3 regions of the Alistipes sp. 56_sp_Nov_56_25 genome follow, and region 1 is predicted to be linked to each of the others. Evidence: riboswitches for the same ligand, from Rfam matches in the RefSeq annotation. Region 1 holds a riboswitch; each other region holds the start of a gene.
What was found. Region 1 has a riboswitch for cobalamin ahead of BHV64_RS07830 (PL29 family lyase N-terminal domain-containing protein). Riboswitches for the same ligand answer to the same signal wherever they lie in the genome.
Positions count from the first base shown of each region.

Region 2: it holds a riboswitch for cobalamin, as region 1 does, so the genes downstream of both, BHV64_RS09815 (putative transporter) here and BHV64_RS07830 (PL29 family lyase N-terminal domain-containing protein) in region 1, are expected to answer to the same signal.
Region 3: it holds a riboswitch for cobalamin, as region 1 does, so the genes downstream of both, BHV64_RS02435 (anaerobic ribonucleoside triphosphate reductase) here and BHV64_RS07830 (PL29 family lyase N-terminal domain-containing protein) in region 1, are expected to answer to the same signal.

Region 1 is NZ_MNQF01000027.1:12,150-17,494, reverse strand. Features, by position in the region: gene purB (adenylosuccinate lyase) at 1-360, shown strand, start outside; gene BHV64_RS07830 (PL29 family lyase N-terminal domain-containing protein) at 430-2,064, opposite strand; cobalamin riboswitch at 2,313-2,514, opposite strand; gene BHV64_RS07825 (hypothetical protein) at 2,800-3,012, opposite strand; partial or broken gene BHV64_RS07820 (amino acid permease) at 3,577-5,034, shown strand; gene BHV64_RS07815 (TonB-dependent receptor) at 5,031-5,345, opposite strand, start outside.
Region 2 is NZ_MNQF01000061.1:138,418-143,762, reverse strand. Features, by position in the region: gene eptA (phosphoethanolamine--lipid A transferase EptA) at 1-369, opposite strand, end outside; gene BHV64_RS09820 (hypothetical protein) at 363-1,253, opposite strand; cobalamin riboswitch at 1,833-2,029, shown strand; gene BHV64_RS09815 (putative transporter) at 2,167-3,849, shown strand; gene BHV64_RS09810 (hypothetical protein) at 3,948-4,313, shown strand; gene BHV64_RS09805 (DUF2284 domain-containing protein) at 4,441-5,013, opposite strand; gene BHV64_RS09800 (4Fe-4S cluster-binding domain-containing protein) at 5,155-5,345, opposite strand, start outside.
Region 3 is NZ_MNQF01000003.1:149,567-154,911, forward strand. Features, by position in the region: gene nhaD (sodium:proton antiporter NhaD) at 1-1,128, opposite strand, end outside; tRNA gene BHV64_RS02420 (tRNA-Gln) at 1,274-1,344, shown strand; gene BHV64_RS02425 (GlsB/YeaQ/YmgE family stress response membrane protein) at 1,391-1,642, opposite strand; gene BHV64_RS02430 (TIGR03905 family TSCPD domain-containing protein) at 1,705-1,953, opposite strand; cobalamin riboswitch at 2,063-2,263, shown strand; gene BHV64_RS02435 (anaerobic ribonucleoside triphosphate reductase) at 2,315-4,702, shown strand; gene nrdG (anaerobic ribonucleoside-triphosphate reductase activating protein) at 5,008-5,345, shown strand, end outside.

The sequences.
Region 1 (5,345 bases):
CGTCTTCAGCGCGACCTGACCGACTCGACCGTGCTGCGCAACATCGGCGTGCCGATGGCCCACGCGGTGATCGCCCTGCAATCGCTGCTCAAGGGGCTGAACAAGGTGATCCTCAACCCCGAGGCGCTGGCGCGCGACCTGGAGAACAACTGGGCCGTGGTGGCCGAGGGCATCCAGACCATCCTGCGCCGCGAGGGTTTCCCGAAGCCCTACGAGGCGTTGAAGGCCCTGACGCGGACCAACGCCCACATCACCCGCGAGTCGATCGCGGCATTCATCGAAACGCTCGACGTCGCCGAATCAGTCAAGGAGGAGCTGCGCGCCCTCTCGCCCTCGACCTACACGGGCGTGTTCCGGTAGGCCGGAACCGACATCGAAAACAAAGGCAGGACCCGAAAGCGTCCTGCCTTTATTCGTCCCGACGGACCGTCACTCCTTGCAGCAACGCACCGTATAGCCGTAAGACCGGTTCATGTCCAGTTCATTATTGATCGAACCGCTGCTCGACAGTTTGCTGCGGAAGAAGAGGTAATAGGATTTGACCGAAGAGGTTTCCGCCGACCAGTAAGCGCCCAAACCGCCGGTCGAGCTGCGCAGCCCCACGATGGCGCCCGAACTGTAATTGCGATAGCCCTGCGCCGGATACCAGGCCGTCTGTTCCCCGTGGGTATAGGTCATACCGTAGTTCGTTCCGTCCCATACCGAAACGCCGTCGATGTACTGACGTCCCGAAATCAGATCCTCCCATGCACCGGTTCCAGGAACCCTGTACCCCGGCGGGCAGGGGTCGTTGAGCGTTTTGGCCTCACCCCACAATGTCGCGTTCGGCGACGCAAGCCAGTTATAGCCGGTTCCGACCTTATCGTTGTAGAACGTCATAGGATTGGCGGCAGCCCCGTCGGTCGTCGTCGCACTCTTGCTGAAAGCCCAGTCCAGCGCCGGATAAGCGGGATTCACCACCGTGCCGTTCTTTGCTTCGAGGAACGCATTGGCCGAAGTTTCCGTTTTCTCGCCCCCGTAGAACGGGTCCTTGCGCCCCCACTGGTAATACATGCCGTAAGCGTCCGTACCGCCTGCGGTCGTACCTGCGGCGCCCAGGTTGCGGTCCATGAAGACCGTCCCGTTCCCGTAGGTCATCGTCTGCGGAGCGTCGGTCACCCAGACATGCCAGCTCCAGACGACCTTTCCGTCCTGCATCAGGGCGACCAGCGCGTTGCCCCTGCCTTCGCCGACCGTGAGGAAAATATCGCCGGAGGTCGTGTCGAGGGCGACTCCCGAAACGAGTCCTTCGGAGTCGGTCCACAGCCAGTCGGCCGTCATGCCGTCCGCCATCTCGATCGCCGGCTCGAATCCGACCCCTTCGCCGGCTCCGTTTCCGCGTACCCGGGCATTGAAAACATACGTTCCGGGCGCCGAAACCACATAGCAGTTGGCCGTCCCCGCAACGCTCAAGTCGTTGACCTGCGCCGCCGAAAGAGTCCCGCCGTCCGTCAGCGCGATTTCCACCCGGCCGTTTCCGGCCTTTACCGACCGGAACAACTCCACCTGCTCGTCGCCCGTGGCTTCGACCGGATTTCCGGAGCCGTCCCCGATCTGCCACGGCGTCACGGCGGCGTCCGTCGTCACGGTCCAGAAACCTTTATCATCGCGCCCCACGACGGGGACAGGCCCCGAAACAGGCATTTTCGCTCCGGCGGCATCTTTCAGCCAGGGAATATCCTTTTCCGCGGCGAGTGTCCAGTAATACGCATCCCCGTCGACCGCAATGCCGATCAGCGGCGCTTCCGCCGCCGCATTGCAGGCTACCGTCACTTCGGTCCCGTCGCAGAACGTAAGGCGCACGCCGTCCTCCGTCTCGGCCAGCGACCGCACTTCCGACTGCGACACGGCTCCGGCCAGCGTCTTCAGCGAGACCAGGCCCGCATTCAGGTCTTCGATCTTTTGCAACAGTTCGGCCGAGGGGGGGGGAACGGGTTTGTCTCCATCCGGGTCCGAAGCCCCGGATTCGCTCTTGCAGCCGCCGAGAAGCAGCGCCCAGGAGCAGATCACAAATAATTTTTTCATCATACCTTGTTTTTTAGTTAATGGTTCCATCTGTTCCGTCCGTAAGGGACAGACTTCACGGAGAATACCGCGCAGGCAAAAACAGGCATGACGACCCGGCAAAGCATGGCGACGACTTCCTCATCCAACCGTAAAAAAGTCTGTCCGAAGAGGTTCGCAGCAACAGGAAAAAGAGGGCCGAAGCAAATAAGGACGCACGGAAAAACCGCCGGCGACGACTTCAGGCGCTCCCTTTCTCCGCAGGAGCAAACACCCTATCGCGCAAGGCAGGTCTTCTGACTTGTCCCCCGAGGCGGCGCCTTCCCGGTCCCGGAGGACCAGTGGCTCAAGAATGCCGCAACGAAAAAGCCCTTGCGGGCGGGACTCACAGCAGCGGGAACTGTTGCCGATTCACACGGCATTCCCTTTTAATTCCCCTCCACGGGGAAACCATTGCACGGCAAAGGTACACTTTTATCGGCAGGAAGCAAGCGATCCGGCGGAATATTTCCGCGAAACGCGCCCCGCCGCTCTGCGCAGCGGACCGTTCCGACCACGATGCGTCCCTTTTCCGGCAGACGGCGGCGCGACTTTGGCACGCGCCTTGTACTTATTTCAGTCAGCTGCGGCACAGCAACCGCAGTGAGGTTTCTTCATTTATTTAAGTTTGGGTTAGTAGTTTTAGGAGGGCAACCTCCTGGGGGCAGCAGGCAATCGTGAGATTCCCTGCTGTTTTTTTATCCCCGGAGGGCATCACTAACCGAACAGGTCGTTGAGCACGGCGGCCAGACGATACGACGCCAGGATCAGCTGGCATTCGGGCAGCAGGTAGGTGTCCGTCACGAACTGCTTGCCGTAGGTCCCGTCGGCCCGCTGCCAGTCGTAGATCACCCGGCAGGCGACGGCCGTTTCGTGCAGCCATTCACGGGGCGTAGCATCGGCTCCCGCAACGGCGAAGACCTCCCACACGCGAACCGTGTTTCGGGAAGATCGGCCGCAAGGCATCGCTGTCCCCGCCACTCACCCGCCGCAAAATGTCTTTTTCTCCTTCCACGTTACAACGCCGTGAATTTTCCTTTAAAGACACTATCATCAGGCATATGCCACAAATAAAACAATAAAAAGAAATAAAACCAAAATTATTCCGGTGAAAATTCCACAACAAGACCCGATAATCGGCCAAACGGTCCCCGGCGGACGGCGATTGCAGGTTCGGCACGCGCTTTGTACTTATTCCGGTCAGCTGCGGCACAGCAACCGCAGTGAGGTTTCTTCATTTATTTAAGTTTGGGTTAGTAGTTTTAGGAGGGCGACCTCCGGGGACAGCAGGCAATCGCGAGATTCCCTGCTGTTTTTGCATCCGCATGCCGGGCGCGCCGTTTCTGCGTGCGCAGGGTACGAAAAAGCCGCCCGGTGTTCCGATCGGTTCTTTGCAACGCTCCGGCCGCCGATTTCACGGGGCGGCAATGCGCTCCGGCACGAAAACTGTGCGGCGGACGACGAGGGAAAACAGCAAAATCCAACCTACCCACCATGGCAAAACGTAAAAATATCACCACGACGCAGCTGGCGCTGATGACCGCTGCAGCCGTCATCAGCCTGCGCGGGCTCCCGATGATGGCCCAGGAGGAACTGACGATGTTCTTCTACATTTTCTTCGCGACGTTCCTCTTCCTGATTCCTGCGGCCCTCGTGGGCGCCGAACTGGGCAGCGCCTTCGCCGACCGCGGCGGCGGCGTCTACACCTGGGTCAAGGAGGCTTTCAACCGCCACCTGGGTTTCTCGGCGATCTTCCTGCAATGGATTCAGAACGTCGTCTGGTATCCCACCGTACTGGGATTCGCCGCCGCGTCGATCGCCTACATGATCGGCGTTCCGGCTCTGGCGCAGAACGGGCTGTACGTCGGGTTGTTCTCGATTGCGATGTACTGGTGCGCGACGCTGGTGACCCTGCGCGGCACGTCGGCCATCTCGGGCATCACCTCGAAGGGATTTCTGATCGGCACGGTGCTCCCGGGCGTCGTCGTGATCGTGATGGCGGTCATCTGGATGGCCGGCGGCAACGAAATCGCCCTGAAGGAGATTCCGGCCGGCGTCTCGCAGATCGTCAACGTCGACGCCGCGCAGCACGTCCACCCGCGTCTCTTCCCCCACATCACGGGCATGAGCGACATCGCGTTCCTGGCGGGCATCCTGCTGCTGTTCGCCGGCGTGGAGGTGCACGCCGTGCACGCTCCGGAACTGGCCAAACCCCAGACGCAGTTCCCACGGGCGATGTTCCTCGCGGCGCTGATCTCGTTCGGACTGTTCACGCTGGGCGCGCTGGCCGTGGCCATCATCACCCCCTACGACCAGATCAACCTCCAGTCGGGGCTGTTCACCACCTTCCAGATCGCTTTCGAACGTTAACACGTGGGATGGCTCTCGAACGTCATGGGACTGCTCGTGGCCTTCGGTGCGCTGGCGGGCGTGATGTCGTGGATTTCGGGCCCCAGCCGCGGCCTGCTGTGGACGGCCAGGGACGGCGCTCTGCCCTGCTTCCTCCAGAAGACCAACAAGAACGGCGTGCAGCTCAACATACTGATTATCCAGGGCTGCATCGTGACGCTCCTCTCGTCGCTTTACATCGTGATGGACGACGTCAGCGTGGCGTTCTTCCTGTTGAGCGCCCTGACCGTGGGACTGTATCTGATCATGTACATGATGATGTACGCCGCGGGAATCCGCCTGCGCTACACGCAACCCAAGCTCATCCGCAGCTACCGCGTGCCGGGCGGAAACACGGGCATGTGGCTGATCGGAGGCGTAGGGTTCCTCGCCGTGCTGTTCTCGTTCATCGTCACCTTCTTCCCGCCTTCGCAACTGCCCGTGGGCAGTCCGGCGACGTACACGTGGCTGGTGGTGACCGGCACGGCGGTCTTCCTCGCGATCCCCTTCATCATCAGTTTCGCAATGGACAAACGGAACGCCCGGCGGACGCCGGAGGCTTAAAACTCGACCGTCAGGCCCAGCGTCGGGAGCAGCGTGCCGCTCACCTGTTCGAGGTATTTCATGCGGTAACGCCGTTCCGAAGCCGGAGCCGAGGGGTTCTCGATCTCCCCCGTGGACATCAGCACGTCGGGCTGGCGCAAACGACCGCCCGCAACGTTTTGCAGGTCGATGTAGAGACCCAGCATGCAGCGGCGGAAGTAAAACACCTTGTCGATGCGCACGTCCAGCTGTGCGAAGGCGTCGAGCCGCCCGGCGTTGTATTTCGAATAGTCGTAGTAGGGCCGTCCCTGCGCATCCCACGCCTCGACGAG
Region 2 (5,345 bases), on a different contig from region 1:
GGCAGACCATGAAAAGAATCCGGAAGCCTCCGAATACCGGGTGTTGAATACGTTCCCCATCATCTTGTCCGTGATGAGCACCTGGTATGTGTTTATGAAATAGAGGCTTATGGCATTGCCTATGAATGTGAAGGCAAGGATGCACTTTCCGACGAAGCGTCCGAGAAAGAGCACGAGGTAATAGACGAGAAAATTGAGCGCGAACATCAGCACGCCCAGCCCTCCGGTGATCAATACGCCGTTGAAGCCCCCTTCGATGTTGCCGAGCACCAGCCGGAAGAACGGCCAGTGGAACGCCACGAGCGTAAACAGGCTGAGTACCGAAGATATGCGGGTGAGGTCGGTCTTTTCGTTCAGAAATTTTACCATTTGATAACTGTTTTATAAAATGTAAGGATCACTCCCGCGCACAGGACAAGAAGCGTAAAGTTGAAAAGAATCGTCAACGGGATGTTTACCGTATGCGCCGGAGCCATATAGGGAGTTTGTGCCACGGAAGCGTCGTATCGTGCGAACGGATTGGTGTAGATCACCTCTCCGTCGGGAAAGTAGGCCGTAATACGTGCGTAGGGGTCATTGTCCCTCATGGTATAGCTGGCCGCGGACGAGTTCCGGGCCAGCGACAGAGTGGTGTGATCCTGCCCTGTCACCTTGATACTGTCCGCCTGGCGCGACAAGGCGATGTAGATCGTTTCGCCGTCGAGTCCGATCTTCTCGACCGACGGCAGATTCCTGTTTCTGGCGTATTTCACCTCCCAGTCCCCATGTCCGTAGTCGGGAATGCGCATCGCATAATAGCACCCTCCGAGAAGCGTTTCCTTTATGTCTTCATACCTCGCCGACGGACAATGCAGGAAATTGCACCTCACGGCAATGCGGCTGGATTTGTCGGGGTAATGTAGGTCGTCGTTGGCCAGCCCGAAACTGTAATGCCCGGCGCTGAGGGCCCAGTCCCAGTACTCGTTTTCGGTGCTCTTTCCGCTGTCGAGTTCCATGATCCTGTAACCGCCGAGTTTTTGCATGTGGCTTTTCGACGTGCCCGTCGTTCTCAAGGGGTGATTCATCTGGATGAAATCGGACTCCTTTCCGAGCAGGTCTAACTGGAATTGTTTTTGGGAAGCGAAAAGCGGGATCAAATGATCGAAGCGGTTGACTTCGTCGCAACCGAATACCAGCTTATGGTATTTGAATAGGTTGATACCGTGTTCGTAGACATTGACCTGCAACAGGGAATCGTACGGATGTAGGGTCAATTCATTGTGATTCGAGAATGTTACGATGTCATATCCGAATTTCCGGTAGGCTTCATCGGTTTCGGCCGGCCAATATTCGCACTCGTTCAGGATGCCCTTTACGCGCGTATGCGTATGAAAATTGGCTCGTTTCCAGCATATGTCGGATTCCCCCCCCCAGTATGGGTTAAAAATGTCGGGGCCGCTGAAGGGTTTAGCCTCACTGAAATCATATACGGGGCTTACGCTTGTCACAAAGATTGCCAGCAAGGCGATCAGTATGAGCGAGACGATGGTTTTGCCCAATGCGACCGATATTTTTCGCAGCATGTAAATCAAAGTTCGTTCATTTGGATGCAATGCGTTTCCCATAAATTAATGGCTGAAGATAATTGCTGCAAAGTTAACAAAAATGCGGCAAGAGCAAAAGGGAAAATAGATGTGTAGAAACGACTGAATTCGGATTTGGTACATTAAAGTAATATTGGGGATGTTTTTGCGGGTGGAAGCGCAAGCCGGAATGGGATCCTTTCCGGCGCTTTCTGGCTGCGGTTGGTGAAAATAATCCGCGATTTCGGGCGGTTTCTCGGAAAGAAGCGTTATCTTTGCCGCAGGTTTGGTACTCTCCTTCCCGGGCGTGGAAGAAGAGTGAAAAGGGAATCGGGTGCAAATCCCGGACAGTCCCGCTGCTGTGAAACTCCGTGAAGGCTCCGAACATCTCGCCACTGGCCCGCAAGGACCGGGAAGGCTTCGGAACAGGAGCAAGTCAGAAGACCTGCCAGGCCGATTCGACGTCAGGAAGCCCCGGGGGATGGGTATTTGACATCGGGTTATGTAATGCTTATTGTTTTATGTCGGACTTTGCCGCCGGGTGCTGCGCCTTTCGGCAGGCGGGATTTTTCCCGGACGGAAGCCGACCGGATGAGGATTGGATATGGAATTAATCGAACGATTGTTATTTGGCTCCGAGTCGCTTTGGGGCGGAGGTGTGGCCCACTCGGTGCTGATTCTGGCGCTGGTCGTGGCGTTGGGTGTCATGCTGGGCAAACTCAAGGTCGCCGGCGTGTCGCTGGGCGTGACGGGCATTCTGTTCGTCGGCATCGGCTTCAGCTATTTCGGCATGAACGTCGACGAACACCTGATGCACTTTCTCAAGGAGTTCGGACTGATTCTTTTCGTCTATTCGATCGGCCTGCAGGTCGGGCCCGGATTTTTCTCTTCGTTCCGCAAGGGCGGCGTCACGCTCAACAAACTGGCGGTGCTGGTGGTGGCGCTGGGTGTCGCCACGACGGTGGCGCTCTATTACATCACGGGCTTGTCCATGACGACGATGGTCGGCGTGATGTCGGGCGCCGTGACCAACACGCCCGGACTGGGCGCCGCACAGCAGGCTTTCAGCGACATGCACGCCGGAGCCGATGCCCCGGACATCGCCACGGGTTACGCCGTGGCCTACCCGCTGGGCGTCGTGGGAGCCATCCTCACGCTGATCGGGCTTCGCTACCTGCTGCGCATCGACGTGAAACGCGAAGAGGCCGCCGCCGGGCAGGATTCGGACGCGCAGAAAGACCTGACGACCCGGCGTCTTTCCGTCGAGATCGTCAATGCCGCCGTCAACGGCAAGACCGTCGCCGAGATCCGGGACCTTGCGCTGCGGGATTTCGTCATTTCGCGCATCAGCCGCGGCGGCGGAAGCCCCGAACTGGCTGACGCTTCGACGGCGCTTCATTGCGGCGACCGCATCCTGCTGATCGCCGCGCCCCGGGATGTCGAGGCGCTGGTGGCCCTGCTCGGGCGGGAGGTCGACGCCGAGCCGATGGTCCATGACAAGGCGATGATTTCGCGGCGCATCCTGATCACCAAGCCCGAGCTGAACGGCAAGACCCTCTCCGAACTGCGGGTCCGTTCCACGTGCGGCGTCACGATCACGCGCATCAACCGTTCGGGCATCGACCTGGTGGCCTCCGGAAACCTGCAATTGCAGATCGGCGACCGGGTGACGGTCGTGGGGCCCGAATTGTCGGTGGCCCATGCCGAGCGGCTTTTCGGCAACTCGCTCAAGCGGCTCAACCACCCCAACCTGATCCCCATTTTCACCGGCATCGCGCTGGGCGTTCTGCTGGGCAGCATTTCGTTCTGGATTCCGGGCATCCCGCAGCCCGTGAAACTGGGTCTTGCCGGAGGTCCGCTGATCGTGGCCATCCTGATCGGCCGCTACGGGCCGCACTACAAACTGGTCACCTATACGACGATGTCGGCCAACCTTATGCTGCGCGAGGTGGGCATCTCGCTCTTCCTGGCGGGCGTGGGACTGGGCGCGGGCGAGGAGTTCGTGCCGACGCTCGCGGCGGGCGGATATGTCTGGATCGCCTACGGGGCCGTGATCACCGTCGTGCCGCTCCTGCTGGCGGGCATTTTCGGACGCTTCTACTACAAACTCAACTATTATACGCTGATCGGCGTTCTTTCGGGGGCCTCGACCAACCCGCCTGCGCTGGCCTATTCGGCCGAACAGACCTCGTCCGACGCTCCGTCGGTCGGTTACGCGACGGTCTACCCGCTGTCGATGTTTCTGCGGGTGCTGGCGGCACAGCTTTTGATACTGATATTCGGTTAAACCGGAAAAGGAGCGGCAAGGAAACGGACACGTTGCCGCCATAACGGGTCGGACGCGATCAGCAAGCCGGCCGCGCCTTTTTCCAAAGACGAACGCTTATGAACATCGTGCTGTATGGAGTTCCGGCGAAGACCGCCGGCCGGATCGCAGGCCAGTACGGCCTGAAGGAGATCAACTCACCCGACAAGTTCGACGCCTCGGGAACGATGGTGCTCGTTCCGCCGATAAGCACTCCGCGCTACCTGCTGGCGTTCTACAACGCCATGCTGCGCCACGAGGACGATGTCGATGCGGTCATCATCTGCGGCATCGAGTCCTGCGAGGCCGCCTCGACGGTGCAGTACTGCACGCCTCCGGGAAAATTCTTCTCCCTGAACGGCGGGTTGGACGAGGAGGAGCTTCTCTCCGAACTGCGCCTGATCCTCGACTCCCTGTTTGCCGAGGGCAACCAGCTCAACGTCTGACCGCGCGTCAGGCTCCTTGCCGGTGCCGACGGTCGTCAGCAGCGCGACGATCTCGTATGCGCCCGACCGGACGGCCGCAGCGGCGCGTGCGCCGAATCCTTGCCGCCGCTCCGGTTGAAAACCGCCCTTATCCGTTCCATACGACCGATTCCGCGTCGTGGAAAAATCCGCATACGAGCGTCAGGTACTCGGGCATGCGGCCTCCGCTGCCCCACTTCATCTCGATTCCGAACAGTTCGGAGGCCGTGCGTGCCACGTCGAATCCGCAGGCTTCGAGCGACGGCCGCACCAGTTCCGGATGGCGGCAGGGCCTGCCTTCGGGGCGCGTGCAACTCCCCTCGGGACAGTGAATGCACGTTCCGACGTAGGCGAACGAGCGTCCGCCGTATTGCCGTTCCATCTCCAGCAGCCGACGTTCGAGCCGCTGCCGTTCGGGCAGGATCAGGCGTCCCGCTTCGGAGACCGGGAGTCCCGGCTCCTCGGGCGTGATTCTGGTCGCGACGAGCAGCGCCGTGCCGTAACGCGTGACGTACTCCTCCATATCGAACCCGAACGGCGGGCATCCCCAGCTGCGGCCGTAGTTGCCGCACTCCCGGCAATAGCCGCCCACCCGTTCGGCGTCGCGGAAGCGGGCGACGTATGCTGCGGCGGGCAGTTCCGCCGTGAAATCCCGGGCGGTGTATCGAAACGAATGATCCATGCGGCAAAGTTATGAAAAAAACCGCCGTTCCGGGCGGTTTTCGCACCATTTGCCGTGGGAGCCGGCCGTAAGTCGTTGCATGGCAGACAACGCTAAACTAATCTCTGAATTTCCGGCTCCCACCGGCAAAACGGCGTCGCGTCACGGCTTGCGCCGGAACAGCTTCGTGATGTCCTCCATCGTCCCGTCCGGTCCGACCCGGTAGAGCCGCTGGTTGGTCGTCGGCGCCGTCAGCGGACCCAGCGCCTCGACCCATCCGCCCAGTTTGACGTAGTCGAATGCCGCGGCCTCGAAACCCTCCGGCAGCTCCTCCCGGCCCGAATACCATGCCG
Region 3 (5,345 bases), on a different contig from region 1:
CTGTGCGAAAGCCGGATCGGCGCTCGCCGCAGCCGTTGCGACGTCGGCCACCGGGTACATGCCCATGCAGGCCGCCACCAGCGGCACGTTGTCGACCACCGACGAGAGGATGCCGATGGCGCCCGCGATGGTGAACACTTCGTGGACATTCTTGTCCAGCCAGTCGGCCATGTCGGTCAGCACGCCGCCGGTCTGCAACGCGCCCACGGCCATCAGGATGCCGAGGAAAAAGAGAATCGTCGGCATGTCGATGTGCTTGAGGACTTTGGATACGCGCGGCTGGATCGACTCCTCCATGTTGCGGATGCTGCGTTTGCGGTCGTAGATGATTTCGGTCAGAATCCACATGAATCCCAGCGACACCATCATGCCCATGTAGGGCGGCAGTCCGGTGAGGCTCTTGAACACCGGCACGAACAGCAGACTTACGACGCCCACGATAAGGATGAATAGCCGCAGGCGCGGACCGATGCATTCGGGGCATCCCGATGCGAGGGCCTTGGCGCTGACCGCGGCGGCGGGGCGGTCGGCGACGTAGCGGCTGGCGATGGCCGCAGGGATCACGACCGACACGAGGCACGGCAGGAAGAGGTTGGCGATCAGGTTGGCGGCCGTGACGTTGCCGCGCATCCACAGCATGATGGTCGTCACGTCGCCGATGGGCGACCAGGCGCCGCCGCTGTTCGCGGCGATGACGATCACGCTGGCGAAAATCCACCGTTCCTTCTTGTTGGCGATCAACCGCCGCAGCAGCATGACCATGATGATCGTGGTGGTCATGTTGTCCAGTGCGGCCGACATGAAGAAGGTGATGATCGCCAGCAGCCACATTAGTTTGCGCTTGTTGCGCGTGGTGATGTGGTCGGTGATGACGTTGAAGCCGCCGTAGCTGTCGATCAGGTCCACGATGGTCATGGCCCCGATCAGGAAGACCAGGATTTCGCACGTGTCGCCCAGCTGGTCCACCAGCTCGTGCTGAATGTGCGGGTCGTTGCCCAGGAGGCTGAACACGGTCCAGATCGCTCCGGCCATCAGCAGGGCGACGGCCGATTTGTCGATCCTGGTTTTGTGCTCCAGCGCGATGAACAGATAGCCCACCACGAAGAGCAGAATCATTGTCGGAATCATATCGTTTGCGTTTATTTACAGGGTAACTGAAGCAAAGATACGAAAAATCCGGCAGAGGTCCGGTTTTGTCCCTGCCAATTTTGCATCCGGGGGTTGGTTTTTGCGATTTTTTGTTTATCTTTGCAGTCGCTTTCGAGCGAATGTTTGAGCTGTGGTGTAATGGTAACACAGCAGATTTTGGTTCTGTCGTTCTGGGTTCGAATCCCGGCAGCTCAACACGAAAAGGCGGTCATGCGACCGCCTTTTTCGTGCATACGTTTGTTTAGCGGATCTTGCGGTGTGAGATGAGCGCGGCGATCCACAGCAGGATGACCGAGCCGATGACGGCCGTCGCCAGACTGCCCAGCGTGCCGACGGGAACCCATCCGAAGAGCGAAAAGAGCCAGCCGCCCAATACGCCGCCGATAAGCCCGACGATCAGGTTGACGAAGAGTCCCGAACCTCCTCCCTTGACGATCAGGTTGGCGATCCATCCGGCGGCCAGTCCGATCAGCAGATACCATAGAAAATACATAGTCTTGCATTTTGGAACGCTTTTCGGAGTGCAAAATCCGTACCCGGCCGGGCCGGGGCGTTTTATAACGCCTTTTTCAGCGCTTTTGCCAGCTGATCGGGACACGACGTGCCGCGGCCCCGGCAGTCGATGCCTTCGAGCCGGGCGACGGCTTCCGCGGCCGTCATCCCGCGCACGAGCGCCGCGATTCCCTGCTGGTTGCCGTGGCAGCCGCCCGTGAAGGAGACGCTTCGGACGACGCCGTTTTCGAGTTCGACGTCGATTTGCCGGGAGCAGGTTCCCTGGCAGACGTGTGTTATTTTCTGTGTCATGGAGTTACGATTTTCCGGTTTGCGGGGGCGAAGATACGAAATTCGGAGCCTTTCACAAAATGTTGAAAACTTCCTGCTCCGGAATTTTGAAAGTCGGGGAATAATGGAGACTTTTGTGACCCGCAAAGGTATCCTTCGTCCCGCCGGGGCGGAGGATAAGAGGGAATCGGGTGCGAATCCCGGACAGTTCCCGCTGCTGTATGCACTTCAATGCCGCAGGCGAATCGTCGAGCCACTGTCCCGCGGGGGACGGGAAGGCCGCCTGCGGGTCGGTGCGAGTCAGAAGACCTGCCTTTGCGCATGCAATGTCGGCCCTGCGGGGAAACGGGGCCTGTTGTGAAACGTATATACTCATATTACAATGGATTACACGCAGATTTCCATCATCAAACGTGATGGTAAAACCGAGCCTTTTTCTCTGGATAAAATCGTCCGCGCCATCACGAAGGCCTTTCGCGCGGGCGGCATAACGGACGAGGGGCAGGCCGTCGAGCAGATCGCATCCGACGTGGCGGCGGCAATTACGAAGGCCGAGATTTCGGTCGAGGAGATTCAGGACATGGTCGAGGAGCGGCTGATGAAACGCAACCCCTCGATCGCCAAACGTTATATCATCTACCGCGAGTGGCGCAACGTCGAACGCGACCGCCGCTCGTCGATCAAGAGCGTCATGGACGGCATCGTGACCGTCGAGAAGAACGACATCAACCTTTCGAACGCCAACATGTCGTCGCACACGCCCGCGGGGCAGATGATGACCTTCGCCTCGGAGATCACCAAGGACTACGCCCTGAAATATCTGGTGGGCGTGCGCCACGGCCGCGCCCACCGCGACGGGGACATTCACATTCACGACCTGGACTACTATCCCACGAAGACCACGACGTGCATTCAGTACGATCTGGGTGACATCTACGAACGGGGATTCTCGACGAAGAACGGCTCGGTGCGCACGCCGCAGTCGATCCAGAGCTACGCCACGCTGGCCACGATCGTCTTCCAGACCAACCAGAACGAGCAGCACGGCGGGCAGTCGATCCCGGCGTTCGACCATTTCATGGCCCCGGGCGTGCTGAAAACCTTCCGCCGTCACCTAACCGACATGACGCTGTTCCTGTGCGGCGTGCGGGGCGGCGTGACGCTGGAGCGCGCCGAGCTGAAGGCCCTGGTCGCCGAACACGTGCCGACGATCGAACCCTGCGAGACGGCGGTGGGGCGTCTGTTCGCCGCCCTGCGCCAGTCGGGCGTGGAGGTCGCCGACGAGGACATCCGACGCATCTGGCGGCAGGCATACGACACGACGCGCCGCGAGACCCATCAGGCGATGGAGGGATTCATCCACAACCTCAATACGATGCACTCGCGCGGCGGCAACCAGGTGGTGTTCAGCTCGGTGAACTACGGCACGGACTTTTCGCCCGAGGGCCGCATGGTCATCCGCGAACTGCTTTCCGCCACGATCGAGGGGCTGGGGCACGGCGAAGTGCCGGTCTTCCCGATCCAGATTTTCAAGGTCAAGGAGGGTGTTTCGTGGTCCGAAGAGGACTATGCCGCAGCGGTGAAGGACTTCGACAAGGCGCTGGCCGGGGAGATCAAGTTCAAAACTCCGAACTTCGACCTGCTGATCGAGGCGTGCCGCACCACGTCGGTGGCGCTGTTCCCCAACTTCATGTTTCTCGACGCACCGTTCAACCGCCACGAGAAGTGGCGCATCGACGACCCCGACCGCTTCCGCTACGAGGTGGCGACGATGGGGTGCCGTACGCGCGTCTTCGAGAATCTGCACGGCGAAAAGTCGTCGTGGGGGCGCGGCAACCTCTCCTTCACGTCGATGAACCTGCCGCGGCTGGCCATCGAGGCGATGCGCGAGGCCGGGGACATGATTCCCGACGGCAACAAACACGCGATCCGCAAGGAGGCGCGCGAAATTTTCCTCGAATCGGTGCGCAAGACCGCCACGATGATGGCCGAGCAGCTCTACGAACGTTACTGCTTTCAGCGCACGGCCCTTGCGCGGCAGTTCCCGTTTATGATGTCGAACGATGTCTGGAAGGGCGGCGGCCGGTTGCAGCCCAACGACGAGGTGGGCGACGTGCTCAAGCACGGCACGCTGGGCATCGGCTTCATCGGCGGACACAACGCGATGGTGGCGATTTACGGCGAAGGCCATGCGACCTCGAAGGAGGCGTGGCAGACGCTCTACGACGCCGTGACGGTGATGAACCGCGTGGTCGAGGAGTACAAGGCCAAATACGGGCTGAACTATTCGGTGCTGGCGACCCCGGCCGAGGGGTTGAGCGGACGCTTCACGCGCATGGACCGCAAGCGTTACGGGGAGATTCCGGGCGTCACCGACCGCGACTACTACGTCAACTCGTTCCACGTCGACGTGCGCGAGCCGGTTTCCATCGTCGAGAAAATCCGCCTCGAAGCGCCGTTCCACGCCATCACGCGCGGCGGGCACATCACCTACGTCGAACTCGACGGCGAGGCCCGGAAGAATCCCGTGGCGATCCTCAAGATCGTCAAGGTGATGCAGGACGAGGGGATCGGCTACGGCTCGATCAACCATCCGATCGACACCTGCCGCAAGTGCGGCCACCGCGGGGTGATCTACTCGAAATGTCCCGTCTGCGGTTCGGACGACATCCTGCGCATGCGCCGCATCACGGGTTACCTGACAGGCAGCCTCGAATCGTGGAACTCGGCCAAGCAGGCCGAGGAGCGCGATCGGGTAAAGCACCGGTAATTTCGATTCTCACCGGCATCTTTTGCACTTCCCTTGCGGGGCGAAACAGTTACATACGTTCGTATGCTCCTGCTTCGCCCCACTTCACGAAGCCCGAAAACCGCTCTGCGATAATCGAAATTGGCGGCCCCCTGTCCGCCCGCCTAAAATCAAAATTCACCCGGCGGAAGAATCCCTTTTTGCCGCCGTCTCCGGTCGCGTGCGGCAAGTCCCCGCCTAAAGTTTAGAGGTGGATCAGATTTGTAAACACGGCGTTCCGCCGTGAATCGAGACCGACGGTGTTGTATTCATGTTATGAAAACGCAATGGAATTATTAAGAATCATCGGCATCTATCCCGAAACCATCTCCGACGGTTACGGGCTGCGCTATGCGATCTATTTCGCGGGGTGCGCGCACCGTTGTCCCGGCTGCCACAACCCCGAGAGCCACGATCCCCGGCGGGGCGAGCCGCTGACCGTGGAGCGTGCCGAAACCATCTGCGCTGCAATCGCCGCGAATCCGATTCTCGACGGGGTGACGCTCAGCGGCGGCGATCCGCTGTTGCAGCCCGAAGCCATGGCGGCCTTTCTGCGGCTGGTGAAGGAGCGCACCGGGCAGAACGTCTGGTGCTATACGGGCTATACGCTCGAAGAGTGTCTCGC